Regions from separate parts of the Stenotrophomonas sp. 85239_Sma genome, predicted to be linked through region 1. Evidence: predicted binding sites of a transcription regulator. Region 1 holds the regulator's gene; each other region holds the start of a gene.
The links. Region 1 encodes FliA, which starts transcription of late flagellar genes. Its sites were predicted from a motif close to TAAAGTTTNNCNNNCNNNGGCCGATAA; they were not measured.

Region 1 (9,767 bases):
TCGTCGAAGATCTGACGCCAAAGGCGCTGCCGCTGTCGGCGGTGGTGCGCGTGCTGCAGAACCTGCTGGTCGAGCGCATTCCGATCCGCCAGCTGCGCAAGATCGCCGAAGCGCTGGTCGAACATGCGCCCAGCAGCCAGGACCCGGCCGTGCTGACCGCCGCCGTGCGCACCGCGCTGGGCCGCTTCATCGTGCAGGAGATCGCCGGAATGTCGGCGGAGCTGCCGGTGTTCACCCTCAACCCGCAATTGGAACGTGTCTTGCAGGAGTCCACGCAGGGCAACGGCGCCGCGCTGGAACCCGGACTCGCTGAGCGACTGCACCAGAGCCTGGCCGAATGTGTCAGCAAGCAGGAAGCCCGCAACGAGCCCGCGGTCGTGCTGGTACCTGGCCCGGTGCGCGCCGCGCTGGCCCGCCTGGTCCGCCACAGCGTTCCGTCGCTGTCGGTCCTGGCCTACAGCGAGGTGCCGGAGGACAAGCGCCTGAAGCTGGTCGGAACGATCAGCTGACGCCGCCCTCCGATGCGCCAGAAAACAGACACCACTTTCGAACCCACGCACCAGACAGATACCAAGGGGAACCCGCACCGTGCAGACCACCGACCACCCGAGTTCCCCGACCGCCACCCCGCCGTCTTCGTCCCGTGACCACAGCATGAAAATCAAACGATTCGTCGCCGCCGACATGCGCTCGGCCATGAACCTGGTGCGCAAGGAACATGGTCCTGACGCCGTGATCCTGTCCAACCGCCGGATCGAGGAAGGCATCGAGATCGTCGCCGCCGCCAACTACGACGAGAGCGCCGTGCAGCGTGCACTGGAAGCCTCGCGCCGCGACGTGGCCCCGCCGCCGGCACCCAGGCCGCGCACCGCCGCCGACGCGGTGATCGCCGCGGTCACCCGCCGCCGCAGCAGCACCCCGGCGCCGGAACCGGTCGCCGCCACCACCTCGGCCGTCGCCGCCCTCGCCCGTGCCGCCGTCGGTGCCACCGGCCGCACCCTGGACAGCGCCGACGAAATCGTGCCGACCCGCGGCAGCACCGGCTTCGCCGCCACCCTGGCGCGCGCCGCCGTCAACGAACCGGCACTGCCGGAACAGAGTTACGCCCCGTTTGCCGAAGCCATCGTCGCACCGGCGGCCACCAGCGCCACGCCGGCCAACCGCGCCCGCTTCCAGATCGATCCGCCGCACGAGGCGCATCACGAAAGCGCCGCACCGGCCGTTCAGCCACCGCCGCTGCCGACCGCTGCCGTGACCGATGCGCAGCCCGAGATCGCCCGCAGCGAACCGGCAGCGGCCGAAGCCGCCGTCGACGCCAGCCCGGCCCCCATGCTGGCCCCGGCACCGACGCTGACCGTGGTCGCCCAGGACGACGCCGAGATCCGCCAGCTGCGCCAGGAAGTGGCCGGCATGCGCCAGGTGATCGAGCGCGAGATGAACCGCTTCACCGACGAGCGCCTGCGTGGCTGCCCGGTGCGCGCCACCGCGCTGGACCTGATGGACGAATACGGCTTCGATGCCGGCCTGGCCCGCGACGTGGCCATGCAGATCCCGCTGGAGACCGAGGCCCACCGCGGCCGCGGCCTGATGCTGGGGCTGATCTCGCGCAAGCTGCCGATCGCCCCGGTCGACCCGCTGGAAGAAGGCGGTGTGATCGCCCTGGTCGGCCCCACCGGCGCCGGCAAGACCACCACCATCGCCAAGCTGGCCTCGCGCTTCGCCGAGAAGCACGCGCCGCGTGACGTCGCCCTGGTCACCACCGACACCACCCGCATCGGCGCCCGCGAACAGTTGTATGGCTACGGCCGCCAGCTCGGCATCGCCGTGCACGAAGCCAACAGCGGCACCGACCTGGACCAGCTGCTGGAACGCCTGAAGGACTACAAGCTGGTGCTGATCGACACCGCCGGCCTGGGCCCGCGCGACCGCGCCCTGGCTGCCCAGCTGCAGTGGCTGCGCGCCGCCCGCCAGGTGCGCACGCTGCTGGTGCTGCCGGCCAACACCAGCTTCGGCGACATGGACGAGGTGGTCCGCCGCTTCGGTGCGGCCAACCTGCAGGGCCTGGTGCTGAGCAAGCTGGACGAGACCGGCCGCTTCGGCAACGCCCTGTCGGTGGCCGTGGACCACGCCCTGCCGATCACCTGGGTGACCGACGGCCAGGACGTCCCGGAAGACCTGCACCGGGCCAGTGCAGCCAATCTTGTACTTCGCCTTGAAGATTTGCGCCGAGCGGCCGATATGCCCTGCAACCCGGAGTTGAACCATGCCGTCGCGTGAGTACGCCAAGCTGACCAAGACCTTCCCGCTGTCGGCCACCCGCAGCGAGCCGCTGGGCCCTGTGCGCACCATTGCCGTGACCGGCGGCAAGGGCGGCGTGGGCAAGACCAACGTGTCGGCCAACCTGGCCGTGGCGCTGGCCGGCATGGGCAAGCGCACGCTGCTGCTGGACGCCGACCTCGGCCTGGCCAACATCGACGTGATCCTGGGGCTGAACCCCACCTTTACGTTGGCCGACCTGGTTGCCGGCCGCTGCACGCTGGATGACGTCATCGTTGAAGGCCCGAACGGCGTGCTGGTGGTCCCGGCCGCCTCCGGCCGCCGGCACATGGCCGAGCTGGCCCCGGCCGAACATGTCGGCCTGGTCAATGTGTTCTCCGAGCTGGAACGCGAGCTGGACATCATGGTGGTCGATACCGCTGCCGGCATCACCGATGGCGTACTGACCTTCTGCCAGGCCGCGCAGGACACCGTGGTGGTGGTCTGCGATGAGCCGGCCTCGATCACCGACGCCTACGCACTGATCAAGGTGCTGTCGCGCGAGCGCGGCGTGGACCGTATCCAGGTGGTGGCCAACATGGTGCGCGACCCGAACGAGGGTCGCGTGCTGTACGAAAAGTTGACCCGCGTCTGCGAGAAGTTCCTCGCCGATGTCTCGCTGAACTACCTGGGTTGCGTGCCGCAGGATGATTGGCTGCGCCTGTCGGTGCAGCGCCAGCAGCCGGTGGTGAAGGCCTACCCGTCCAGCCCATCGGCGCTGGCCATCACCGAGATCGCACGCCGCACCGCGCGCTGGCAGGCACCGACCGAACCGCGTGGCGGTGTCGAGTTCTTCCTCGAGCGCATTCTCAAACAGCGCGGGGTGGCCGCATGAAAGGCGCAGCCCAGTACAGGGAAGTCCAGCGCTCGGCGGCCAACGAGGTCATCGCCCAGCACTCGGACCTGGTGAGGCGCATCGCCCACCACCTGGCCGCACGCCTGCCGGCCAGCGTCGAAGTCGACGATCTGATCCAGGCCGGCATGATGGGCCTGATCGAAGCCTCGCGCAGCTACGACGCCGACCAGGGCGCCTCGTTCGAAACCTATGCCTCGATCCGCATCCGCGGCTCGATGATCGACGAGATCCGCCGTGGCGACTGGGTGCCGCGCTCGGTGCACCGTCGTGCACGCGACGCCGCCGCCACCATCCGCCGCCTGGAACAGAGCACGGGCCGTGCTGCCAGCGCCACCGAAGTCGCCGCCGCGATGGAGATGCCGCTGCCCGAGTACCTGCGGCTGATGGAAGACGCCGCACGTGGCCAGGTGCTGAGCCTGGAATCGCGCATCGAAGACCAGGGCGAACTGGACACCGTCGCCCAGGGCGGCCCGACCCCGCAGCAGGTCCTGGAGCGCGGCGAATTCGGCCGCGAGCTGGGCAAGGCGATCGGCCACCTGCCCGAGCGCGAACAGCTGGTGCTTTCGCTCTACTACGAGCAGGAGCTGAACCTGAAGGAGATCGGCGCCGTGCTCGGCGTGAGCGAGTCGCGGGTCTGCCAGATCCACGGCCAGGCCGTGCTGCGCCTGCGCGGCCGGCTGAAGATATTCGAGGCCGCCGATGCCGGCCTCGAAGAATGAACATCCCCGAGGCGTCTGCCCCCGGCCGCCCGGAATGAACAACAAAGGAACTCTGCTTTGAACAAGAACATGCGCATCCTGATCGTCGACGATTTCTCGACCATGCGTCGAATCGTCAAGAACCTGCTGGGCGATCTGGGCTTCACCAACACCGCCGAAGCCGAGGACGGGCATGCCGCGCTGTCGCTGCTGCAGAGCCAGTCGTTCGATTTCGTGGTCACCGACTGGAACATGCCGGTGATGACCGGTATCGAGCTGCTCAAGGCGATCCGTGCCGACGCCAAGCTGAAGACCCTGCCGGTGCTGATGGTCACCGCTGAAGCCAAGCGCGAGCAGATCATCGAAGCGGCCCAGAACGGCGTGAACGGTTACATCATCAAGCCGTTCACCGCGCAGACGCTGGAAGAGAAGCTCGGCAAGATCTTCGAACGCCTGGCAGCCAGCGCCTGATGGATACCACGGTCGACAAGAACGCCCTCGCCCTGCGCCTGCAGGAAGCCCTGGACGCACTGGAGTCCGGTGACGAAGCCGCGTGGCGGCAGCGCATCGATGGGCTGGTCGCGCTGCGCACGCAGCCGATGATGAGTGGCCTGTCGCGGCTGGCCCGCGAGCTGGGACAGGCACTGGGTGAACTGCCGACCGTGCCCAGCGAAGCCGGGGAACTGGACGATGCCTGCGCACGGCTGGACCACGTGGTGACGATGACCGAACAGGCCACCCACCGTACCCTGGACCTGGCCGAGGAATGCCGCAGCCTGACCGAACAGCTGCGCGCCGAAGGCCTGCAGCCGGGCCAGGACGCGCAGCTCGAGCGCATCCGCCACAACCTCACCGAGATCGCCCTGACCCAGAGCTACCAGGACCTGACCGGGCAGATCATCCGTCGCGTGGTCGGCATCGTCCGCCGCGTGCACGAAGGCTTCGGCGCGCTCGGCCTGCCGCCGGAACAGCATCGCACCGACCCGGAACTGGCCGGGCCGGCACTGAAGGGACTGGACCGCCACGCGGTCTCGCAGAACGACGCCGACGACCTGTTGTCGGATCTGGGGCTGTAAGCATGAGCGCTGTATCCGACGACATCACTGCCGATTTCATCATCGAGGCACAGGAGATCCTGGATCGCCTCGGCGAACAGCTGGTGTCGCTGGAGCAGGCACCGCAGGACGCCGAACAGCTCAATGCGGTGTTCCGGGGCTACCACACGCTGAAGGGCGGCGCCGGCTTCCTGGGTGTCACCGCCATGGTCGAGCTGTGCCATGCCGCTGAGGAAGCGCTGGGCGCCGCGCGTGCCGGCCAGGCCGTGCTGCAGGCCCATCACTTCGACGCCGCCCAGCAATCGCTGGATTACCTGCAGTCGATGCTGGATGCGGTGTCTTCCGGCACCGAGCCGGGCTATGCGCCGCCGGACCTGATCGCTCAGTTCGACGTGCATGGCAGTGCTGTGGCCGCACCCGCCGCCGCAGCAGCACCCGCTGCGGGTGGCAGCGACCTGATTACCGACGACGAATTCGAAGCGCTGCTCGACCAGCTGCACGGCGGCAACGCACCGACCGCAGTGGCGCCGGCAAGGAAGGCCGACGACGGGCTGATCAGCGAAGACGAGTTCGAAGCCCTGCTCGACCAGCTGCATGGTGGCGCCGCACCCGGCGCCAAGCCCGTGGCTGCGGTGGCGCCGGCACCGATCGCCGCCCCGCGCCCGGTGGCCGCACCGGCACCGGCACCGGCGGCCAAGCCGGCCGCCAAGCCGCTGGCCGAAGCCGAACACACCGTGCGCGTGGACACCAAGCGCCTGGATGCGATCGTCAACCTGATCGGCGAACTGGTGCTGTCGCGCAACCGGCTCAAGACCCTGCGTGCACGCCTGCGCGACGAGGAGCTGGACCGTGCGGTGTCCACCCTCGACATCGCCACCGCGCGCCTGCAGTCAGCGGTGATGCGCACCCGCATGCAGCCGGTGGGCAAGGTGTTCTCGCGCTTCCCCAAGGTCGCCCGCGACGTCGCCCGCTCGCTGAAGAAGGAAGTGGACCTGGAGCTGATCGGCGCCGAGACCGAGCTCGACCGCAACCTGGTCGAAGCGCTGGCCGACCCGCTGGTGCACCTGGTCCGCAACGCCATCGACCATGGCGTGGAAATGCCCGACCTGCGCGAAGCACAAGGCAAGCCGCGGATGGGCCATGTGCGGCTGTCGGCACAGCAGGAAGGTGACTACGTCAGCATCGAGGTGCAGGACGATGGTGCCGGCATCGATCCGGAAAAGCTGCGCGCGAAGGCACGCGAGAAGGGCCTGATCGATCCGGAAGCGGCTGCCCGCCTGAGCAGCGAGGAGTGCCTGCACCTGGTGTTCCTGCCCGGCTTCTCGACCAAGCAGCAGGTCACGGATATTTCCGGCCGCGGCGTTGGCATGGACGTGGTGCAGTCGCGCATCCGCGAACTCAGCGGCCAGATCCAGATCCAGTCGGAGCTGGGCCGCGGCAGCCGCTTCCTGATCCGCGTGCCGCTCACCCTGGCGATCCTGCCGACCCTGCTGGTGCAGGCCGGCGAGGACGTCTACGCGCTGCCGCTGGCGCGCGTGATGGAAGTGCTGCACGCACCGCGCACCTCGCTGGGCTGGTTCGATGGCCGCGCCGTGCTCGATCGCCGTTCGCACACGCTGCCGCTGGTCGATCTGCGCCAGTGGCTGGATGTGACGCCTGCTGCGTCGACCCTGCTGACGATCGTGGTGCTGCAGGCCGGCGAAGCGCGCTTCGGCCTGGTGGTGGACCAGGTGCGTGGGCGCGAGGAAGTGGTCATCAAGCCACTGCCGAAAGCGCTGCGCGGCCTGCGCGGTTATGCCGGTGCAACCTTGATCGGCGATGGTCGCATGGCCCTGATCCTGGATGTCGATGGCCTGCGCAGCCCGCACGATTGACCCGTTTGCTGAACCCGAAAAACTGTGAAGTCGCACCAGTAGCCCGTACCGGTGTCTCAAGTCCCATTCATACAAGCCGATACCGGATCCATGGATAGACTCAGCCTCATTGGACTCTTTCTCGCCCTGGCCTCGCTGGTCGGCGGCAGCATCCTCAAGGGCGCCGGCCTGGCGTCGTTGTGGTCGCCTGCGGCGTTCGTGATCGTCATCGTCGGCACTGTTGCCGCGATCCTGCTGCATACCTCGCCGGCGGTGTTCAAGCATGCGTTCAAGATCGTGCGCTGGGTGGTTCGCCCGCCCCACAGTGATCGCCGCGAGCTGATCCAGCAGATCGTCGAGTGGAGCAACATCGCCCGCCGCCAGGGCCTGCTGGGCCTGGAATCGCAGGTGGAAGCACAGCAGGACCCGTTCCTGCGCAAGGGCCTGCAGCTGCTGGTGGACGGCGTCGAGCCCGAATCGATGCGGCACATGCTGGAAATCGAACTGGGCAGCCAGGAACACCAGGACCAGGCCGGCGCCAAGGTGTTCGAGGCGATGGGCATCTATGCACCGACGCTGGGCATCATCGGCGCCGTGCTGGGCCTGATCGCGGTGATGAAGAACCTGGCCGACCCGAGCAAGCTCGGCCACGGCATCGCCGCCGCGTTCACCGCAACGATCTATGGCATCGCCTCGGCCAACCTGCTGTTCCTGCCGATCGCCGCCAAGCTCAAGAGTGTGATCTCGCACAACACGCGCGACCGCGAAATGGTCATCGAAGGCCTGATCTCGATCGCCCAGGGCGAAAACCCGCGCAACATCGAAACCAACCTTTCCGGCTTCCTGCACTGACATGGCCCGCCGCAAGCACCACGAAGAGCATGCCAACCACGAAGCATGGGCGATCCCCTATGCCGACCTGATGACGCTGCTGCTCGCCTTCTTCGTGGTCATGTACGCAATTTCCTCGGTCAACGAGGGCAAGTACCGGATCATGGCCGACGCACTCACCGATGCCTTCGGTGGCGCGCCGCGCACGATCAATCCGGTGCAGGTCGGCAACAAGCAGGTGCAGGGCGGCGGCTGGGACAGCCCCTCGGTGATCAAGTCCGGCACCAAGATCGGTCCGTCCGCACCGGCACCCTCGCACGACCCGACCCTGCTGCCGTCGATGGCCTCGCAGATGCGCATGCCGGTTTCGGTACACAACCAGGAACAGATCGCGCGCGCCGAGCGCCAGCTCAACAGCATCGCCGACCGCCTCACCGCCGCGCTGGCGCCGCTGATCGACCGCGGCATGATCAGCGTGCGCCGCACCGAGCTGTGGATCGAAGTCGAGATCAACAGCGACATCCTGTTCCCCACCGGCTCGGCCGCGCTGGACGTGCACGCGCGGCGAACCCTGGCCAGCCTGGCTGAAGTACTGCGCGACGTACCCAACAGCGTGCGCGTGGAAGGCCACACCGACAACGTGCCGATCGCCACTGCCACCTTCCCGTCCAACTGGGAGCTGTCGGCCGGACGCGCCGCCAGCGTGGTGCACCTGTTCGCCGACCAGGGCGTGCAGCCATCGCGCCTGGCGATGGTCGGCTATGGCCAGTTCCGCCCGCGCGAAGAAAACGACAGCGCGCAGGGCCGAAACCGCAACCGCCGGGTGATGGTCATCATCCTGGCCGACACCTCGCACTCGGTGGATCCGCTTGGGCAACGCCTGAACGCGGCCTCCGGCGCCACTGACAGCACCGCCACCGAACAGGCCGCCGCAACGCCGGCCCGCGCTCCCACCTCCCCCATCGCACCGGTGACGTTGCCGCCGGTGCCGGCTGGCAGCCGCGTCGGCGCCGCCGTTCCCCCGGCAATGAAGGAGTAACCCGATGCGCATCTGGGCAGTCGCCAACCAGAAGGGCGGTGTCGGCAAGACCACCACCACCCTCGCCCTCGGCCGCGGGCTGGCCGCGCTCGGCCATCGCGTGCTGCTGATCGACCTCGATCCGCATGCCTCGCTCAGCCGCGCCTTCGGCGTGCCGGTGGATCCGCCGCCGGCCGGCGTGCTGGAACTGTTCGGCGCCCCGCCGGCCGACCTTGCCAGCCTGTGCCATGCCAGCAACATCCATGGCCTGGACTACGTCTGCGCACAGTCCGCGCTGGCCACGCTGGAACGCCGCAGCGCCAACCAGCCTGGACTCGGCCTGGCCCTGCAGAACGCGCTGGCGCGCCACCAGGGTCAGCACGACTACATCCTGCTGGACTGCGCGCCGACCCTTGGCCTGCTGATGATCAACGCACTGGCCGCCGCCGACCGCCTGATCATCCCGACCCAGGCCGAGCCGCTGGCCCTGCACGGCCTGGACGGCATGGTCCGCACCGGTGAGATGGTCGAGCGTTCGCGTCGCCGACCGCTGCCGATCTCGATCCTGCCGACCCTGTTCGATCGCCGCACCCGCGCAGGCAACGAGTCGCTGCGCACCATGCAGGACCGCCACGGCAGCCGCGTATGGGAAGACGCGATTCCGATCGACACCCGCATCAGCAACGCCGCCGGCCTGACCCTGCCGAGCGTCGGCGAGGACTACCCGGGCCGTGGCCTCGCCGCCTACCGTCGCGCGTTGAACTGGATCCTCGGCGAGGATGCCCGTGCCCTGGAGCAGGCCGCATGAACAGTACCGGCATCCTCGACGACTACCTGGACGAACTGCTCGGCGAGGCGATCGCCCCGGCCGCCGTTCCCCTGCCCGCGCCGGTCAGCGCCGCCCCGGACCAGCCCAGCCAAGCCTCTGCCGAACGCGAGCCGACCTGGGATGACCTGCCGGCCGAGGTGATCTACGAAACCGAGACCATCGCCGCTGCCGCTTCCGCTTCCGTGGACAACGCCTCACTGGAGGCCGCCTTCGAGGCCGCCTCCGCGCCTGTCAGCGTGATCGATGCAGAACGCGAACCGACGTGGGACGACCTGCCCGCCGAAGTGATCTACGAAACGGACGCCCTCGTC
Region 2 (9,767 bases), 1.9 Mb from region 1:
GGCCCTGTGTGCGATCGCCACGTTTGCGCCGGGCACGGGGCGTGGCCACGCCAGCGCCCTGCTGACGCTGCTGGGCGTTGGCATGGGCCTGGCGGTGCCGGCGACCGGTATGGCGGTGATGGCCTGTGTCCCCGTGGAGCGGGCTGGCATTGCGTCGGCCACGATGAACGCGCTGCGCCAGGCGGGCATGAGCCTGGGCATCGCGCTGCTGGGCAGCCTGATGGGCCTGCGCGCGGTGCGGCAGTTCGCTGCGACCGCGCAGGCGGCAGGGCAACCCGCAGTGGCCGCACAGGCGCGCGCGCTGATCCTGCAGCCGTCGGCATTGCTGCCAGGGGCGCAGACGCTGGCCTGGTACCGCGGCGCAATCGCCAGCGGTTTCGGCTGGGCGATGGCCGTCGCCGGCGTGCTGGCCCTGCTGGCAGCGCTGGGCCTGTACCGCCAGCGCCAGCGCGCTTGAGTGCGCTGCAGTCAGCCCTGCTGGCGTTGCGGCCCCTCCTCCGTCGTTGGCGCGGCATCGGCCGCGTGCTGCTGTTGCTGCTGCCGTGCATTGGCGTGGCGTGCGTGCCCGCCTTCACGGCCGATCGCCGCCATGTGCTGGCGATTGCGGCTGATTGCCTCGCCGCCCTTGCGTCCCGCCACGCGTGCCTCGGCCGGGCTGAACTCATGTGCATTGCCGGACGCATGGGCGGCGCGTCCGCCCTTTGCAGCGATCGCGCGCTGCTTGTCCTGGTCCATCGAAGCGAAGCCACGAGGGGAGGTGCCGTGATGCTGGTCAGCCATGTGAAGGCTCCCGTTGCATGGAGGGGACGCTCATCCTTGCCGGAGCCCGGCTAAGGAAGTGTCCGCACCGGCATCGCTGCCTTCACGCCGCACCGCACTGGCATTCACGGCGCAGCTACGCTGCTGCGCGGATTGCGCGGATTGCGCGGCTTGGCGAGCATGGGCCGCCATGCGCGATGGCCACGCAGAGAGGACAGAACAGCATGAGCACATTCGGGTGGCTCGCACTGCTGGGCTGTGCAGTGCCACACGCTGCAGCTGCGCGTGGCAGATGGCAGCTGGATCTTCCTCAGCGAAGTCGAGATGGCCGCTGAGCAGCAACGCCTCAGCGCCGACGGGCGTCCTGCAGGCGCTGTGCGAAGGGCCGCTGTTCGAGCACCACCAGTGCTTCGCGCAGTACCTGCTCCAGCGACTGGCCGAGATCCGCATCGAGGCTGCGCGCTGCCTGTGCGGTGGCCTGCCACTGTGCCTGCAGCGCAGGCAACGCCCGTCGCGCGCGTGGGCTCAAGTGCAGGATGCGTTCGCGCCCGTCATCGCCGCTGGTTGCGAGCAGCCAGCCAGCGCGCAACATCGCCGCCACTGTCTGGCTGAGCGCCGAGTGGCTGAGCCCACAGGCCAGCGCCAGGTCCTTGATCCGGCAGGGGCCCTGCGCCATCAGCGTGCGCAGCACTGGCGTGTAGCGGGGCCGGTAGTCCAGTTGCAGATCCTGGTAGGCCTGCTCCACAGCCGGGTCCAGCTGGTCGAGCAGGGCGCGCAGCAGGGTGCCCAGCGTGGCGTGTTGGAGATCCATGACCGGAATGATATATAAGCACTTATATATATTCAATGCGGGGGTGGATGATGGCGGTCTCCTGGATGCTCGGCGTGCTGCTGGCGGCAGCCTGCCCCGCGCAGGACGGAGTCCTGCAGGCGGCGGCCAGCGCCGTGCAGGCGCAGTACCTGGACGAGGCGGAGGGCGCCCGCATCGCCGACGCCCTGCGCAGCTGGTCGACGCAGCTGCGCTATGCGGACAGCTGCTCGGATCCTGCTGCGTTCAGCGCACGCCTGAACCAGGACCTGGACACGTTCGATGGCCACTTCCACGTTGAACGCGTAGATTCGGCGGTCGGCCAGGACGACTGGTTGATGGCCTGGCGTGCCGATGCCCGCAGCAATGGCGCCGGCGTGCGCGAGGTGCGGGTGCTGGAGGGCAACGTTGGCTACCTGCGGCTGAGTACCTTCTATCCGCTGGATCTGGCACGGCCGAAGCTGGCGGCGGCCTTCATGCTGCTGGCCGACACTGATGGCCTGGTGCTGGACCTGCGCCAGAACGGGGGAGGTGATGATGCAAGTGCCGATCTGCTGGTACGCACGCTGCTGGACGCGAAGATCGACACAGTGCAGCAGCTGGACCAGCGCGGCCGGCGCACGCCGGTACCGCTGCCACCGGCGAACCTGCCCGCCTACCTGAAACCGCTGGTGGTGCTGATCGACCGCCGCACCGGCTCGGCGGCCGAGTTCGTCGCCTACTCGCTGCAGGCCTTGGGGCGCGCGCGCATTGTCGGCACGCGCAGCGGGGGCGCAGCGCATATGTTCGGCGATCCTGTGCTGCTGCCCGATGGCTATCAGATCAGTATTCCCGATCGGCAACCGATCAACCTGCGCACCGGCGGCAACTGGGAACGTACCGGCGTGAGGCCTGATGTGGCCGGTGGCGACGATCCGCTGTTCATCGCGCGGCAACTGCTGGCGCCTGCGAAGTCGTCAAGATGAACGCACGATTGCATGGCTGTCCTATCGCAGATGCGCGATTGCATGCCTAGAATCGAAGCATCCCGGTAGTTCCCGGGCGCTTCGAGTGAATGGACTCAATGAAGATTCTGTTGACCGGCAGTTCCGGGCGCATCGGGCGCGCGATCTTCGGTGCGCTGGCGGCCGCCCACGAAGTGGTGGGGCTGGATCGCAGTCCGTTCGCCACCACGCGCATCATTGCCGATGTCACCGATCGCCAGGCGGTCACGCGTGCGGTGCAGGGCGTCGACGCGGTCATCCATACCGCGGCCCTGCATGCCCCGCATGTCGGGCTGGTGCCGGACGCGGTGTTCCAGCAGATCAACGTGGAGGCAACCGCGCACCTGCTGCAGGCCGCGCGCGAAGCCGGCGCACGGCGTTTCGTGCTGACCAGCACCACGGCGCTGTACGGTCATGCCGTGGTAGCCGGTGGCTGCCGTTGGATCGACGAAGACACCGAGCCGCTGCCGCGCACGATCTACCATCGCACCAAGCTGCAGGCCGAGACCCTGGCTGAAGCTGCCGCCACGCCGGGCTTCAGCGTTCGCGTGCTGCGCATGGGCCGGTGCTTCCCGGAACCGCCCGAACGGATGGCGATGTTCCGCCTGCACCGCGGCATCGATGCCCGCGATGTGGCCAGCGCACATGCTGCACTGCTGCTCGACGAAGGCGCCCGATTCGCCCGCTACCTCGCCTGCGCACCGACGCCGTTCCGGCGCGAGGACTGCCTGGAGCTGGCCACCCACCCGCGCAGCGTACTGGCCCGTCGCGCGCCGCAACTGCTGGCCGAATTCGAACGCCGAGGTTGGCCGCTGCCATTGAGCATCGACCGTGTCTACGACAGTGCCCGCCTGCGCAGGGTGCTGGGCTGGCAGCCGTGCTTCGGGCCGGACGACGTGCTGCAGCAGTACGCCGTCGGCAGCATCGAGGTCCTGCCGCGCGCGCAGTGGATCAAGGACCGCGTGGCCGAGTGAGGCCGACGCAAAGGATGGGCAGCTGCCCCGACCCTGAGCGGATTCAGGAATGTGCAGGCCAGCCGCCTCAACCTCGTTGGCGGGCGGCCGCTAACCCGGTGCGCTTCCAGCGCCGGGCCCGTCCCGGCGGCCGGTGGCCTGCGCGGTGCCCTGGTGGCGCCGGTCGTCCTGAACTGCCTTGCGGACCCTCCCATGCCTTCTTCCCGTTCCGCCGCTGCCCGCCGCCCGGGCAGCATCGCCCACAAGCTGATGCTGGGCACCGCCGTGATCGCGCTGCTGTGCTTCGGCCTGACCGCGTTCCTGATCTACCGACAGGCCAGCGCCAGCCTGATCAGCGCCTCGCGCCAGACCATGACCAGCGAGGCCACCGCCGAAGCACGCCGGGTAGCGGCCGATCTTGGTACGGCCTTCGCCAGCAACGATGCCATGGTCGAAAGCGTATTGGCCCAGCGCGCCCGTGGTGATGTCACCGATCGCGCCAGCCTGGCCGCCGTGCTGGGTGAGCAGCTGCGCGCCCATCCGGAATGGCTGGGCAAGAGCACCATGTGGGAGGCCGATGCCTTCGATGGCAAGGATGCCGATTTCGTCAACACCGAAGCGCACGATGCCACCGGCCGCTACATGAGCTACTGGGCATGGCATGACGGCAAGCCACAGCAGTCGGTGATGACCGACTACACCGAGACTGCCAGCGGTTCCGGTGACTGGTACATGGTCCCCAGTCGCGACAAGCTGCCGAAAGTCAGCGAACCGTACGCCTATGACATCGCCGGGCAGCAGGTGCTGATGAGTACGTTGAGCACGCCGATCGTCGAGAACGGCAGGTTCCTGGGCGTGTTCACCGTGGACTTCTCGCTGGCGGCACTGCAGAAGCACCTGGCCACGCTGAAGCCGATGGGGGCCGGCCGGGTGGAACTGCTGTCGCCGAAGGGCGTGGTGCTGGCCTCGGCCAATGCCACCGAGATCGGCAAGCCGCGCAACGATGCACTGACCCGCAGCATGCTGGCCGACATCGCCGCTGATCGTCCGTTCGAGGCCTTCAGCCCCGATGCGGCCGGCAACGTGCGCGCGTACGTGCCGCTGCGCGTGGGCAACGCCCCGCAGCGCTTTGCGCTGGGCGTGGTGATGCCGCATGCGGTGATCGTGGCCGAAGCGCGCCAGCTGTTGTGGCTGACCCTGCTGGTCGGCGTGATCGCGGCGCTGACCCTCAGCGCCGGTGTCTATGTACTGCTGCGCCGCCTGGCGATCCGCCCGCTCGCCGAAGCGGTGCGAGTGGCCGGCGACGTCGCCGCCGGCAAGCTGGACAGTACGCTGCCGGCGCGCAGCAACGACGAAGTAGGGCGCCTGCTGGATGCAATGCAGGGCATGCGTGGCCAGCTGCAAGCGGTGATGGCCGCGCAGGCCGAAATGGCGCACCGCCACGATGCCGGTGAACTCAGCTACCGCATGGATGCCGCGGCGTTCCCGGGCGAGTACGGCCGCATGGTGGCCGACAGCAACCAGCTGGTGGCCTCCAGCAACGCGGTCACCCAGCGCCTGGTTGAAGTGATGCAGCGTTATGCCGTGGGCGACCTCAGCGTGGACATGGAAGCACTTCCGGGCGAGAAGGCGGAGTTCACCGCTGCGATGGCGACCACCAAGCGCAACCTGGCTGCGATCAACGAGCAGATCCAGCAGCTGGCCGCCGCTGCCGCCGCCGGTGACTTCGCCGTGCGCGGTGATGCACTGCGCTTCGACCATGATTTCCGCCGCATGGTGGAGACCCTGAACACGATGATGCAGGTCAGCGACCACAACCTGGCTGCGCTGTCGACGCTGCTGCGCGCGATCGCCGCCGGTGACCTCACTGCCCGCATGCAGGGCGACTTCCACGGCGTGTTCGCGGTGATGCGCGACGATGCCAACAGCACCGTGCAGCAGCTGACCCGGATCGTCGGCCAGATCCAGCAGTCGGCGGCCAGCATCCGCCTGGCCGCTGGCGAGATCGCTGCGGGCAACAGTGACCTGTCGCGGCGCACCGAACAGCAGGCCGCCAACCTGGAAGAAACGGCCGCGTCGATGGAGGAACTGACATCCACCGTGCGCCAGAATGCCGACCATGCGCTGCAGGCCAACGCGCTGGCCGGTTCCGCAGCGGGCGTGGCCAGCGAAGGCGGCGAGGTGGTCGGCCAGGTGGTGCACACCATGGAACAGATCGAGGCGTCGTCGCAGCGTATCGCCGAGATCATCTCGGTGATCGATGGTATTGCCTTCCAGACCAACATCCTGGCGCTGAACGCGGCAGTGGAAGCGGCACGCGCCGGTGAGCAGGGCCGTGGTTTCGCCGTGGTCGCCAGTGAAGTGCGCGCGCTGGCACAGCGCTCGGCCGGTGCGGCCAAGGAGATCAAGGCACTGATCGACGCCTCGGTGGCGCAGGTCGGTGCCGGTGCACAGCTGGTGCACGGCGCGGGCCGCACCATGCAGGAAATCGTCGGTCAGGTTGGCCGGGTCAACGAGATCATGGCCGAGATCTCAGCGGCCTCGCGCGAGCAGTCGGCCGGCATCGAGCAGGTCAACCAGACCGTGGTGCAGATGGACGAAACCACCCAGCAGAACGCCGCACTGGTGGAGGAAGCCAGCGCCGCCGCCCGCGCGATGGAGGAGCAGGCCGAGCAGCTGGCGGTGGCGGTGTCGCGCTTCCGCCTGCAGGCCGAGCCGGAGGCCACCGCCCGCCGCGCGGCGTGATCCCGGAAACGAAGACGCCCGGCGGGGGCCGGGCGTCGGGTGCATCCTCGCCGCGCATCCGGCGCAGGTCGGTTGGCTCAGAACATTCCTTCAAACGGGTTCCAGCTGGTGCGTCCTTCCACCTTCTCCAGGTAGTAGCTGTAGTTGGTGCTGGAGGCGACAAGGAGGTTCATGGCGATGAACAGCATGCGCCCGACGATGTCCGGAAGGAACATGGTGACGATGGCCAGCACGATGTTGATGCCGATCACCACCAGGGCTTTGCGCCACATGCCGAGGATCAACAGGTAGATGGCGCCGAAGAACAACGCGAAGAAGTTCAGGTTGATCTTCAGGCGGTCACCAAAGGACAGCGCCTTCCAGGCCTGCTTGAAGCCGGGATTCTTGGGGGCGCCGTGCTGGCGGAAGAAATTGAAGCGGAACTGCCACTTCGGGCTGAATTGGGACAGGTCAGTAGTATTCATTGGGGAAACATCCCTGTGAGAAAACGTTTTCATGATAGGACAAGTCCCATTCAGGATCCATGCTTCACCGTCAAAAATGTGACGCCTACCTTGTTCCGGATGCTGTGGCCGGATGCCGCACCGTCACCCGCCCGCCTTGTTTTTAGGATAGGGTGCGCAGTTCCGCTCTCGTCCCGGTTGGACCCGGACGTCGGCGGGATGTCCATGGAGGTTGCATGACCACACCTGCTACACCGGAAAACGCACCGGGACCGGTGCTCCTGCCGACACCTGAAGTGGTGCAGGCACAACAACTGCTCGCGCGCCAGCAACTGGCGGTGGCGATGGACCGTGCACGCACGGCCGCCACGCGGGATGCGGCACCGGCCGCGCTGGAAAGCGAGTAATCCGCAACACCGACGATCGCGCTGGCCTGCCGCCAGCGCGATCATGGTGCGCGCCGCCGGTCAGAACCGCGCGGTCATGCTGAGGAAGTAGCTGCGCCCGGCCACGAAGTAGTCGGTGGAGCCTTCGGCATACAGCTTCTTGTCGGCCAGGTTGCTGACGCCGCCACGCAGGGTCAGCACCTCGTTGACGTTCCATGCCGCGGTCAGGTCATACAGGGTGTAGGCCTTGAGGAAGGTCGTGGCGGTGCCGGTCTGCTTGCCGGTGTACTGCGCCGACAGGCTGCTGGAGAACACCGTGTTCGGTGTCCAGTCCAGCGACGAGTAGCCGGAGAATTCCGGCGTATCGATCAGGTTGCGGCCGGTGGTCAGGTTCCTGGCTTCCTTCATCCAGGTGGCCGAGGTGCGCCAGCGCCACTGCTCGCCGAAGCGGACATTGAAGTTGCCTTCCATGCCGCTGGTGCGCGCGCGCTGCACGTTGCTCATGCGCGTCCACCAGATGCCATTGAACCTGCCCAGCGGTGCGTATTCGATCTTGTTCCGGAAGTCGGTATGGAAGTAGGTCACGCCGGCATCGATCAGGTCATTGTCGAAGCTGATACCGATCTCGCGGTTGGTGCTGGTTTCCGGATCCAGGTCCGGGTTGCCGGCCATGTAGCAGCCGCCGCGGGTATAGCCCAGCGGGATCAGCGAGGTGCAGCCGCGGCCGCCGGACTGGGTGGCAGCGGTGGCCGAATTCTCGGTCAGGCTGGGGGCGCGGAAGCCCTTGGAGACGCCGCCGCGGATCGTCCACTGCTCGGCTGGATGCCAGACCAGGTACGCACGCGGGCTGACGTGGCCGCCGAACTTCTCATGGTGGTCCAGGCGCGCGCCCACGGTCAGGGCCAGGGTGCGGTGCAGCTTCAGTTCGTCTTCCACGAACAGCGCCCACGTATCCACTTCCAGACTGGAGCCGCTGACCGCGTTGCCGGCGTAGTCGATGGGCGCGCGGCCGATGGTGTCGGTGTTGGTCAGCTGCTGCCGCTTCCACTGCCCACCCACGGCGAACTGGTGTTCAACGCCCAGCGTGAACGGTGTGGTCAGGCTGCCTTCGATGATCGTATCGGTGGCCTCGGAACGGCCGGTGGCGCCGATATCGTTCTTGTATTCGGTCCAGTACGCACTGAGCCTGGAGGTGCCGAAGCTCCACTGGCCTTCGTGGTTGAGCGCCAACGAGCTGCGCTTGAGCTCACTGGCGCCCCAGGCGCCTTCGTCCTGCTTTTCCAGCGCGGCATCGATGAAGGCCTGCTGCACGCCATGGCCGGCTTCCAATGACAGTTGCTGGGCGTCGCTCAGCTTCCACTGCAGCAGCGCATCGATATTGCGGTCCTTCTCGCCGGCATAGGCATTGCCATAGACACCGCCATTGGACTGGTCCGAATCGCGGCGCATGCTGTTGGCTCCGATGCGCAGGCCGAAGCGTTCGCCCAGCGGGCCGGAGAAGGTCGCGCCGATCTGCTGGGTGTCGCCACGCTTGCCATCACCGGGACGGGTGTAGCTGTGGGTGGCGCTGCCGTTCCAGTCGTCGCCGATGCGCTTGGTGATGATGTTGATCACCCCGCCCATCGCATCGGAGCCGTACAGCGAGGACATCGGTCCGCGCACTACTTCGATGCGTTCGATCTGGTCGGGCGAGATCCAGTTCAGGTCCTGGCGGCCGAGGTCGGGGCGATAGTTGGTCGCCGCCGAGCTGCCCATGCGCTTGCCGTCCACCAGCACCAGCGTGTAGTTGGAGGGCATGCCGCGCAGCTTGATCTTGGACTGTTCGCCGACCGCGCTGAGGCCACCGGTCACGCCCGGCACGCGGCTGAGCAGGGTGGCCAGGTCGGGCACCGGCTGGCGCTCGATGTCCTCACGGCTGATCACGCTGATGCTGGCCGGCGCATCCTTGATCCACTGCTGGTTGCCCGAGGCGGTGACCACCACGGTATCCAGGTCCTTGGTGGAGGCATCGGCGCTGGCCTCTGCGGCGGCCAGGCTGGGCAGGGCCAGCACGCAGGCGGTGGCCAGGGCATGGGCCAGGCGGGTGCGCGGCAGGCGCGCGGAACGGTAACGGGACGACAGGGACATGACGGCTTCCATGGGAGGTGGGGAGACCCTGGGGAAGCAGCAGGCGCAGGCAGACAGCAGGCAGCCACCCTTCCGTGGGTCGTCGGGCGCGCGGCGTGGGCCGGCGCAGCTGGGTGGGTCGCGGCCGTGCGAGAACGGAGACCTGCCTGGTTAATGAAATGATAACCGTTCGCGTTTGTTACGATCCAGTGCCGGGGGCGATACAGTGACATCTGGCCATTCCCCGGCGTGATCGCCCGCTATTTGCTGAATGGGGATAAATCCCGGCGTAGACCTTCGCGCGCGGCTTACATTCAGCGCCCTAGACTGGGCCGCATTTTCGATTCCGCCCCGTTGGAGATCGTGTGGGTTCCGGTAGTGACAGACATCGACTGTGCGGCCTGAAGCCGACACAGCCAGGACAAGTGCGGGCGCCGGGAAAGCGCGCCGGGAACCTTGGTGCATGCAGCCCGGCCGGGATGGCCGGCCGTGCCGGCGGCGCGGAGTAGGCGACGATGGGGGTGCAGACCATCCATGCGGAAGCAGAAACGCCCCGGCTCGATGCCGGCTGGGCGCTGTTGCCC
Region 3 (9,767 bases), 2.1 Mb from region 1:
CGGGCTGGTTGTCGCTGCATGCACCGATCGGTGCCAGCATTGTGGCCCGTGTGCACCGCAATCCTGGATTCCATCGTGTCGGCGCTGCGCCGATGCTGCTGATCGGCAACGGCACCGGCATCGCCGGGCTGCGCAGCCTGTTGCGCGAAGCCGCGCATGCAGGTGAGCACGGGCACTGGCTGCTGTTCGGTGAACGCCAGCGTGCGCGCGACTTCCTGTTCGCCGACGAGATCGAGGCCTGGCAGGCCCAGGGCCATCTCACGCGGGTGGACCTGGCGTTCTCGCGCGATGGCGAGGGGGGGTACGTGCAGGATCGCCTGCAGGCGGCCACCGATGCGCTGCGCGAGTGGATGCAACGCGGTGCGGTGATCCATGTCTGCGGCTCGCTGCAGGGCATGGCCGAGGGCGTGGACCAGGTGCTGCGTACCGCGCTGGGTGATGACGCGGTGGAAACGCTGTTGGAGAACGGGCGCTACCGCCGCGACGTGTATTGAGCCACCCGGGTAGTGGCGGCCAGCGGCCGGCACTACCCGGGCAGCTTCAGGCCGCCGCGCGCGCCTGCGGCATCGACTGCAGGCGGAACGCGCCCACCGCTTCGGCCAGGGCATGCACCTGCGCCTGCATCTGCGCAGTCGAGGCCCCCGCCTCTTCCACCAGGCTGGCATTGCGCTGGGTGCTGGCCTCCATCTGCACGATGGTCTGGTTCACCTGTGCGATGCCGGCATGCTGGTCCTGCGACGCACTACGGATGCCAGCCAGCAGGTCGGCCAGCTGCTGCACGCTGCCGACGATCTCGCCCATCGTGGTGCCGGCCTGTGCGGCCTGCTGGTTGCCCTGGCCGACACGCGCCACCGAATCCTCGATCAGCCCCTTGATCTGCTTGGCCGCCTCGGCGCTGCGCTGCGCCAGCAGGCGTACTTCCGCAGCCACCACGGCGAAGCTGCGGCCCTGCTCGCCGGCGCGCGCCGCTTCCACCGCCGCGTTGAGCGCCAGGATGTTGGTCTGGAAGGCGATGCTATCGATCAACTGAGTGATGTCACCGATCCGCCGTGACGCTTCGCTGATGCCGTGCATGGTTGCAACCACCTGGCCAACGGCCTCGCCACCCCGCTGGGCCACCGCTGCGGCGCCCTGCACCAGGGCATCGGCGCGACCGGCGGCATCGGCGTTGCGGCCCACGGTGTCGGTCAGCTCCTGCATCGACGCTGCGGTCTCTTCCAGGTTGGCGGCCTGCTGCTCGGTGCGCTGCGACAGATCGTGGTGGCCGGTGACGATTTCGCCGACACCGGTATCCAGGCTGGACGTGGCCTGCTGGATGCGGCTGACGATGTGGCCCAGCTGCGCGACGGTGGCATTGGCATCGTCACGCATGCGCGCGAACACACCCTGCAGGTCACCCTCCATGCGCACGCTGAGGTCGCCGCGGGCCAGCGCAGCCAGCAGTGCCTGCAGGTCACCGAGGTTGGTTTCAAAGGTGGCCAGCAGGCGATTGATGCTGGTCGACAACGTGCGCACGAAGCCCTGCTTGCCCTCCAGCGCGATGCGGCCATGCAGGTCACCGTGTGCCGCCGCATCGACCAGCGCAGCCACTTCGGTTTCCAGCAGGGTTTCCAACGCACGGCTGCGCCATTCCACCGCTATGCCGAGGAACTGCCCTTCGTCGATGATGGGGTTGGCAATCAGCTGGTAGCGCACGCCGGCATGACCGATCTCGCGCTCCTCGCGCTGACGCACGCCGGCCAGGCTGGCCAGCGCCGGATGCAGGCGCACTGCATCGCTGCCCACCAGGTCTTCGAGATGGCGTTCAAGCTGCTGCAGCAGTGCCGGATTGACGTATGCCACCTGGCCCTCGGCATCGATCACCATCAGACCGGTCTGCGCGCTGTCCAGCGCCTGGCGCACCCGGGTATTGCCCCGCGCAACGGCACGCTCGGTCCCGATGCGCGCACGCAGGCGCTGCTGCATGTCGACCAGGCGCTGTGCCAGTTGGCCGATCTCATCATTGGCGTTGTAGACGCGCAGGGTGGTGTCCAAGCGGTCGTCGGCGATATCGCTGGCAAAGCGCAGGGTGTCCTGGATCGGCTGGCGCACCGCACGCAGCACCAGCACCAGGCTGGTGATCAATACACCGGCGACCAGCAGCAGGGTCACTGCGAACAGCACGCTCATGGTGCGTGCGCCGGCCTGCTGGCGCGCCTGTGCCTTGGCCAGCGCCGCCACCTGGGCCTGCTGGAAGGCGGCCAGCGCCGGCGCCACGCCAGCGGCGGTATCCAACAGCGATTGCGCCTCCACATCCAGGCCAACGCGGGCGGCGGTATAGCCCAGCAACGCGACCTGATAGGCCTCCATGCCGTTGCGAAGGGCGTCCTGCGCATCGGTCGGCAAGCCCACCAGCGCCAGATCGAACGGCAGTTTCTCTTCGCTTGCACGGTCGGCATGGGTGGAGTCGCCATCGAGCAGCAGCAGTGCCTCCTGCCGGCGCATCCTCTGCAGGGACAACGCCAACGAAGGCCGCTGCAGCGCATCCACCTGCGCCTGCAGGCTGTCGGCGGCCTGCTGCAGCTGGGCGGCAAGGCCGGCATCACCACGCCCCATCTCATCGACGCGTTCGAACAGGGCGGCCACGCCCTGCGAGAACGCGCTGGCGGCTTCGGTCAGTGCCTGCAGTGCCTCGCGCCGGCCGGCATCCATCGGCATCGCGCGCAACGCCTGAAGATCGGCCTTCAGCGCCTGCTGCGTCGCCAGCAGCTGCGCGCGGTCGGCATCGTCGAAACTGCGTGCATACTGGGTCTGCAGGCGACGCGCCTCGGCCACCCGCGTGGCCAGGCTCGCGGCCAGGTCGCTGCCGTGCTGGTAGCTGGCCTGGCTGCGCGCCGCCTGCGTGCTGGCATGGGCGGTCCAGGCGTAGACGGCGGCGATCGCCACCAGGCCCAGGCCACAGACCCACAGGGTCGCCTTGAGCTTGTTGGCTACGCTGAGCCGGTGTGGCTGCAGCCAGCGCAGCAGGCCAGGGGACGCCGAGCGCAGCGCGGCAAGCCGCATGCGCAGGGACCGGAGGTGGGGGACGACGGCCGACATGACAGACTCCAGGCGGAAGGACGCACCTGTATCGGCTGGAAACGGAGCAACTTTAGGGCGTTCTTACTTCAGTCCCACCGATTGCTGGCGGACGCGGCCTTTGTACCCGGCACAGGCGACGGGGGGATGACACCCGCGCAGTGCTTGACCTCAACCCCGGTTGGGGGAGCACAGTGGACGTCCCTCCCCTGCCCGGTGCCCCCATGCCGACGCTCGATGTCCCCCGCTACCTGCAACGCCTGCAGCTGGATGCACCGCCACCGCTGACGCTGGCGGGCCTGACCCTGCTGCAGCAGCGCCACAACGCATTGCTGCCGTTCGAAACCCTCAGCTGCCTGCTGCGCGATGCAGTGCCGATCGACCTGGACAGCATCCAGCGCAAGCTGCTCGACGACCGCCGTGGCGGCTACTGCTTCGAACTCAACGGCGGCCTGCTGGCGCTGCTGCAAGCGCTGGGCTTCGATGCGCAGCCGTTGAGCGCGCGCGTGCTGCTGGCCGCCCAGGACGGCGAACTGACGGCACGGACCCACCTGCTGCTGCGCGTGCAGGTGGACGGCGACGACTGGCTGGTGGATGCCGGTTTCGGCAGCCTGACCCCGACCGTGCCGCTGCGCCTGCAGGATCCGCAGCCGCAGGCCACGCCTCACGAGCGCTTCCTGCTGCAGCGCCTGCCTGGCGAGGGGGATTTCGTGCTGTCCGCCGAGTCCGGCGATGGCTGGCGGGCGATGTATCGCTTCGACCTGCACGCGCCGGCACCGATCGACAACGTGGTGGGCAACTGGTACGTGTGCACCCATCCCGATTCCGGTTTCCCCGGCCAGCTGCGCGCGTCACTGACCGGGCCGGACTGGCGACGCACCATCGGCAGCGGCAACTACACCGAGTATCGCCCCGGGCAGGCACCGGACAAGCGCCCGCTGCACGACGTCGGCGACGTGCGCGACGTGCTGCAGCAGCGCTTCGGCATCCAGCTTCCAGACGACCCGCGGCTGGATCCGGCGATCAACGACTGGCTGCAGCGCTCACGCGCCGCGACCCACGTGTAGGGTCGAGCATCGCTCGACGCTACACAGCCGCGCGCGCCTGCAATGCGATCCGGTTGCCTTCGCTGTCGCGGATCTCGGCCACGCGCCAGCCGCCGGCGTCGGCCGGGCCGAAGCGCAGCTCGGCCCCGGCGCGCAGCGCACGCTCAAGACTGGCATCCAGGTCATCAACCCCGATGTAGATGCGGGCACCCTGTTCGGACGGCAGATAGTCCGCCCCTTGCACCAGCGCCATGCTGGCCCCCGCCGCTTCATCGGCGAACGGCAGGTAGGCCATGCGGCATTCGTGCAGCACGATCGGTTCGTCCATCTCCACCTGCAACCACTGCTGGTAGAAGGTAATGGCACGGGCCAGGTCACTGGCTGGGATCTCGACATGCAGGATCAGGTTCATCCGCGCAGGATAACCGGACGCTGACGCCGCCTGCGCAGGAGCACTGGCATGCTGGACGTCCCCCCTGCCCCGTGGAGTCCTGCATGTCCCTGGCCGACCACCGAAGTACGCTGGCACCGCACGGCTTCCTGCGCGTGGCGATCAACCTGGGCAATCCGGTGCTGGCACAGGGCGATGCGCGCTCACCGCGCGGCCCCTCGCTGGAACTGGCTACCGCATTGGCGCAGCGGATGGGCGTGCAGGCCCGTTTCACCTGCCACGACGCCGCAGCCTCGGTGGTCGCCGCAGCAGGCGAAGACGGCTGGGACCTGGCCTTCCTGGCCATCGATCCGGCGCGCGCCGACCGCGTTGCCTTCAGTGCCCCGTACGTGGAGATCGAAGGCACCTATCTGGTGCGCGAGGACAGCCCCGCGCAGCAGGCAGCCGACCTCGATCGCGATGGATTGCGCATCGCGGTCGGCCGTGGTGCAGCCTACGACCTGTTTCTCAGCCGTGAACTGCGCCACGCCATGATCGAGCGGGCGCAGACGTCGGCAGCCGCTATCACGTTGTTCGATCAGCAGCATCTGGATGCCGCCGCCGGTGTACGCCAACCGCTGCAAGCATGGGCGCAGACGCATCCCGGCCACCGCGTGCTGGCCGACCGTTTCACCTCGATCCAGCAGGCAGTGGCGGCGCCGGCCTCACGCCCGGCCGACGCATTGCGGGCGTTGTTCGAGGAGGTGGAAGCGATCAAGGCCGGCCCGTTGCTTGAGGAAGCGTTCGCGCGCGCCGGGCAGGCAGTCACGCTGGTTCGGTGACTGTAGAGCACACGGAGTCGAGCATGGCTCGACGCTACAGGGCGCGCGTACGGCTTACTGGAACAGGTACTTCAAGCCGATCTGCGCGCGGCGGCCGTAGTACTCCACCTGCAGCGGGCGCTGCGGGCTGCCCTGGTAGTACTTCAACGGCTCGTTGGTGAGATTGCTCAGCTCGGCGAACACCGTCCAGCGTTCAAAGGTATAGGACGCACTGAAATCGACCGAGGTGTTGGCGCCGTACCAGGCGTCGGTGGCGCTGCTGTCGCCGTGCGCTTCGATGTAGGCACCCTTGTGGTTGGTGGCCAGACGAGCTGCGAACGCGCCGTCGTCGTAGTACACCGTAACGTTGTACAGGCGGTCGGCCTGGCCGGTGATCGGCACGTTGCCGCTACGACCCGGAATGCGCATGCGCGAATCCATCAGGGTCAGGTTGGCGTTGATGCCGAAGTTGCTCCACAGGCCGGGCAGGAAATCGAAGCGGCGCACGAAGGCGAACTCGGCCCCCCACAGCTTGGCGTCGTCACCGTTCTCGGGCCGGTAGAAGGTGACGTTGGGGTTGCCGTTGAAGCTGCCGGTGCTGCTGCTCTGGAACACCGGATTGCTGATGTTCTTGTAGAACACGCCGCCGGACAGCAGGCCCAGCGGACCGGCATACCATTCGGCCATCAGGTCCAGGTTGTCCGAATAGGTCGGGTCCAGGTTGGCGTTGCCGGAGGTGAAGGTGCCATCGGCCTCCATGAACGAGCCACCCGGGTTGATGTCACCGAAGTTCGGCCGGGCGAAACTGCGGGTCAGGCCCAGCCGCAGGTTGAGATCGCTGCGGGGTGAGAAGCGTACGTTCAGCTGCGGCAGCACCGAGGTATAGCGCTTGCGGCCCAGGTTGGGCACCAGCGTGCTGGTGCCATCGGCATCGCGCTCCAGCACCAGCCCGCGCACGTCGGTGGCGGTCCGCTCCAGGCGCACACCGCCGACCACGTCCCAGCGTTCGTCCGGCGTCCAGGTTCCCATCGCATAGGCCGCGTACTGCTTCTCGGCCACGTCGAAGTTGCGGCCCAACGCCGCGCCATTGGCCACCAGCGCCGAGTCGGCCGGTACCAGCACCAGATGCTGCCTGTTCTGCCGGTACCACTCGGCCAGGGCCTGCATCGGCACCACCTGCGAGAAGTCACGGGCGTAGTCGCGGCCATTGCCGGTGTCATAGCCGCTGCGGCCGGGCTGGTCCATCAACGGGAAGTCGGCCAGGGTCGGCACCGGGCCGCCGGTAGCAGTGTTCCAGGCATAGAACTCGTCGGAGAAACGGGCGCGGCGCTGCTTGTCGCGGTACTTGGCACCGGTCTTCCAGGTCAGCGTATCGCTGGCATCGAAGGTAAAGTCCAGTTGCGCGACGGCCTTGTCCTTCTCATTGATCGCCACCCGATACAGCTCCACCGCGCTCAGCGGCATCTTCCGCGGGTCCATCGAGAAGCCAGGCGGCAGATGGGTCTCCGGGGTATCGGCGGCGACGTTGCCGCCATCGATGGCGTTGTACGAGTTGCGCCCTGCGCCGCGGTCCTGCAGGCCCTGGTAGCCGACCTTGCCCTGGTTGAACTGGACCACGAAGTAGGCGTTGTCGGCACAGGTGGGAATGCAGCCATAGCGGAAGTCGTTCTCGGCGCTGGCCAGCTTCCAGTCCACCTGGCCGCGGCCGAAGGTGTGCTGGCCGCCGAATTCGATGGTCTTGAACTCGGTGATCAGCTCGTTATGGATGTTCTGCAGCTCGACGCGATCCTTGTCGAAACGATAGCGGTGCTTGTAGTGGGTCTCGTCATCGCTCAGTTCACCATACTGGCCGCGCACGTACAGCCGGTGGCCGTCCGCTGGCAGGAACTCCATGCCGCCATTGACGCCGCGGGTGGTGCGCTCACCGGTGTAGTCACGCAGCTCCAGGCGGTAGATGCCGAGGCCATCGGCACTGCGCCGCGGTTCGAAGTTGTCGGTCGCCCAGGGGCGCTTCCAGTAGGTTCCGTTGATCAGGAAGCCGAAGCGGCCATCGGCGCTGCGGTCGCCATACAGCACATTGGCGCTGGTGCCGGTATCGACGGCCTTGTCGTTGTAGTTGCCGGCCACGCTGGCGGCAAACGTGCGGCGCGCAGGCGCGGTGCGGGTAACGAAGTTGACCTGGCCACCGATGGCGTCGCCTTCGCGATCCGGCGTCAGCGTCTTGCTCACTTCAATGCGTTCGATCAGCTCGGTCGGGAAGAAATCGAACGCGGTGGCGCGGCTGGTGGTTTCCTCTTCGGCCGTCGGCAGACGGTCACCGTTGAGGGTGGTCGAGTTCCACTGTGCGGGCAGGCCTCGCACCGCGACGAAGCGGCCTTCGCCCTGGTCGCGTTCGATCGACACGCCCGGTACGCGCTGCACGGCTTCGGCGGCGTTGTGGTCGGGCAGCTTGCCGATGCCATCGGCGCTGACCACGTTCATCAGGTTGCTGGCTTCGCGCTGGGCGTCCAGTGCCTGCTTCTCGCCGCTGACGATGCTGCCGACCACGGTGACGGTATCCAGATCAACGGCAGAGGGGGCGGGTGCGGTATCGGTCGCGGCCGGAGACGCGGCCTGGACGGCCAGCGGGGCATGCAGCAGGGCGAGCAGGCCCAAAGTGAGCGGATGGCGCGTAGGCAGAGTGGACATGGCGATGGCGGTGGCAAGGGAAAGTGGACCGCTACAGCGGGAGCGGCGATGGCGGCCACTTTCAATCAGCGCGGTGAAGCGCAGGCGGCATCCACTAGGCAGGTCGGGGCAGCTGTCTAGGTGATCGCGAGGGTGGTCACTGGGCCAGCAGGCGGCGGCCGCCCACCCAGACCTCGGCCACGTAGTCCGGCATGGATCCACGCACCCGCAGCAGATCGGCGCGCAGGCCTTCGCCGATGCGGCCCCGATCCGGCAGGCCCAGCGCCTGTGCCGGTGCATGGCTGACCGTGCCCACCGCACGCGGCAGGCTCCAGCCCAGCTGCACGCACAGTACGCCCAGCGCCGGCAGCAGGCTGGCCGGCACATAGTCCGAGGACAGCACGTCGAGGCAACCGGCGCGGGCCAGTTCCAGCGCCGCCACGTTGCCCGAATGCGAGCCGCCCAGCACCAGGTTGGGTGCGCCGGCAACGATCGTCAGGCCGGCCGCGCGCGCGGCCGCAGCGGCCTCCAGCGTGGTCGGGAACTCGCAGATGCGCGCACCGCAGGCCACGGCTTCATCCACATCCGCAGCCACCGTGTCGTCGTGGCTGGCCAGGCACAGGCCGCGCCCGCGCGCCCACTGCAACACCTGTCGCAGGTGTGCAGGGCGAAAGCGCGCCTGCTGCGCGCGGCGTGCCTGCAGCAGGTCTTCCAGATAACCGGTCTTCGTGTCGGCCGGCAAACCATAGTAGGCCGCATAGCGCTGCAGGTTGCGGAACTGGCGCTGCCCCGGTGTGTGGTCGGTCAGCGACAGCAGGCGCACCGCCGGATCATCCAGCAGTGGCTCCAGCAGCGGCAGCAACCCGGGATACGGCAGTTCGGCACGCAGGTGCAGGTAATGGTCGCTGCGCAGGCCGCCGGCACGGCGCGCCTCGGCCAGCGCCGCATGGGCGGCCTGCAGGCTGCGCACGCGCACGCTGTCGGCTTCCACGTCGCCCACTGCCAAGGCATCGCAGGCCGTGCTGATGCCTGCGGCGAGCAGCTGTGCATCGTGCGCCTGCACCGCCGCCGCCGCCGGGAAAGCCACGCCGGGGCGTGGCACCAGGTGCTTCTCCAGATTGTCGGTATGCAGCTCGACAAACCCTGGCATCAGCCAGTCGCCGCCACAGTCTTCGGCGCCCGGCAGCCCCACCCGCCCCTGCCCCACCGCGCGGATGCGTGCCCCATCCAGCACCACATGGCCGTGCACGACCTCGTCGGCCAGCACCAGCTTCAGATTGTCGAGGATGCGTTCGCCCATGGATTCCACCGTCTGTGTCATGCCGTTGCAACCGCAACGCGTTGATATGCCTGCACGTGCAGTGCACCTGTCTAGTCCAGCAGCCGCAGATGGAGGTTTGATGACCATGCCCGCCCCGGCCCCGACGCCGCGCGATTCGGTCCTGCCACTGTGGCAGCAGATCGAACAGGCGCTGCTGCGGCAGATACGCGAACGCCAGCTGGTGGAAGGCGATGCACTGCCCTCGGCGCAGGTGCTGGCCAAGCGCTTCGCGGTCAACCGCCACACCGTGCGGCGCGCGATCGAGGCGCTGGAGGAGCGCGGCTACGTACGCACCGAAACCGGCCGCGGAAGCTTCGTGCAGGAGCATCCGTACCACTACCCGATCAGCCGGCGTACCCGCTTCGGCCGGGCCATGCATGACCTGAACGTGGAAAGCCACTACACCCTGCTCGATGCCCGCGTGCAGGTGCCGAGCCGCCAGGTGGCCCGTGCGCTCGGCCTGATTGCCGGCGAACGCGTGCATC

Region 2: a site for FliA is predicted at 3,592-3,618, ahead of ACYKG1_RS18725 (methyl-accepting chemotaxis protein). Genes of this name have one in related genera too.
Region 3: a site for FliA is predicted at 3,107-3,133, ahead of ACYKG1_RS19345 (methyl-accepting chemotaxis protein). Genes of this name have one in related genera too.

The regions. Positions count from the first base shown of each region.
Region 1 covers NZ_CM151163.1:2,100,082-2,109,848, reverse strand. Annotated here, with positions in the region: gene flhA (flagellar biosynthesis protein FlhA) at 1-509, shown strand, start outside; gene flhF (flagellar biosynthesis GTPase FlhF) at 655-2,277, shown strand; gene ACYKG1_RS09900 (MinD/ParA family ATP-binding protein) at 2,264-3,151, shown strand; gene ACYKG1_RS09895 (RNA polymerase sigma factor FliA) at 3,148-3,891, shown strand; gene cheY (chemotaxis response regulator CheY) at 3,949-4,341, shown strand; gene ACYKG1_RS09885 (protein phosphatase CheZ) at 4,341-4,946, shown strand; gene ACYKG1_RS09880 (chemotaxis protein CheA) at 4,949-6,799, shown strand; gene ACYKG1_RS09875 (flagellar motor protein) at 6,890-7,630, shown strand; gene motD (flagellar motor protein MotD) at 7,632-8,648, shown strand; gene ACYKG1_RS09865 (ParA family protein) at 8,653-9,435, shown strand; gene ACYKG1_RS09860 (chemotaxis protein CheW) at 9,432-9,767, shown strand, end outside.
Region 2 covers NZ_CM151163.1:4,036,845-4,046,611, reverse strand. Annotated here, with positions in the region: gene ACYKG1_RS18750 (MFS transporter) at 1-457, shown strand, start outside; gene ACYKG1_RS18745 (KGG domain-containing protein) at 469-780, opposite strand; gene ACYKG1_RS18740 (MarR family transcriptional regulator) at 1,106-1,570, opposite strand; gene ACYKG1_RS18735 (S41 family peptidase) at 1,621-2,532, shown strand; gene ACYKG1_RS18730 (NAD-dependent epimerase/dehydratase family protein) at 2,631-3,524, shown strand; gene ACYKG1_RS18725 (methyl-accepting chemotaxis protein) at 3,717-6,248, shown strand; gene ACYKG1_RS18720 (DUF2628 domain-containing protein) at 6,326-6,712, opposite strand; gene ACYKG1_RS18715 (hypothetical protein) at 6,928-7,098, shown strand; gene ACYKG1_RS18710 (TonB-dependent receptor domain-containing protein) at 7,159-9,204, opposite strand; gene mdoH (glucans biosynthesis glucosyltransferase MdoH) at 9,699-9,767, shown strand, end outside.
Region 3 covers NZ_CM151163.1:4,165,598-4,175,364, forward strand. Annotated here, with positions in the region: gene ACYKG1_RS19340 (PepSY domain-containing protein) at 1-494, shown strand, start outside; gene ACYKG1_RS19345 (methyl-accepting chemotaxis protein) at 541-3,078, opposite strand; gene ACYKG1_RS19350 (arylamine N-acetyltransferase family protein) at 3,282-4,124, shown strand; gene ACYKG1_RS19355 (VOC family protein) at 4,144-4,515, opposite strand; gene ACYKG1_RS19360 (ABC transporter substrate-binding protein) at 4,599-5,315, shown strand; gene ACYKG1_RS19365 (TonB-dependent receptor) at 5,370-7,982, opposite strand; gene ACYKG1_RS19370 (alpha-D-ribose 1-methylphosphonate 5-triphosphate diphosphatase) at 8,119-9,261, opposite strand; gene phnF (phosphonate metabolism transcriptional regulator PhnF) at 9,362-9,767, shown strand, end outside.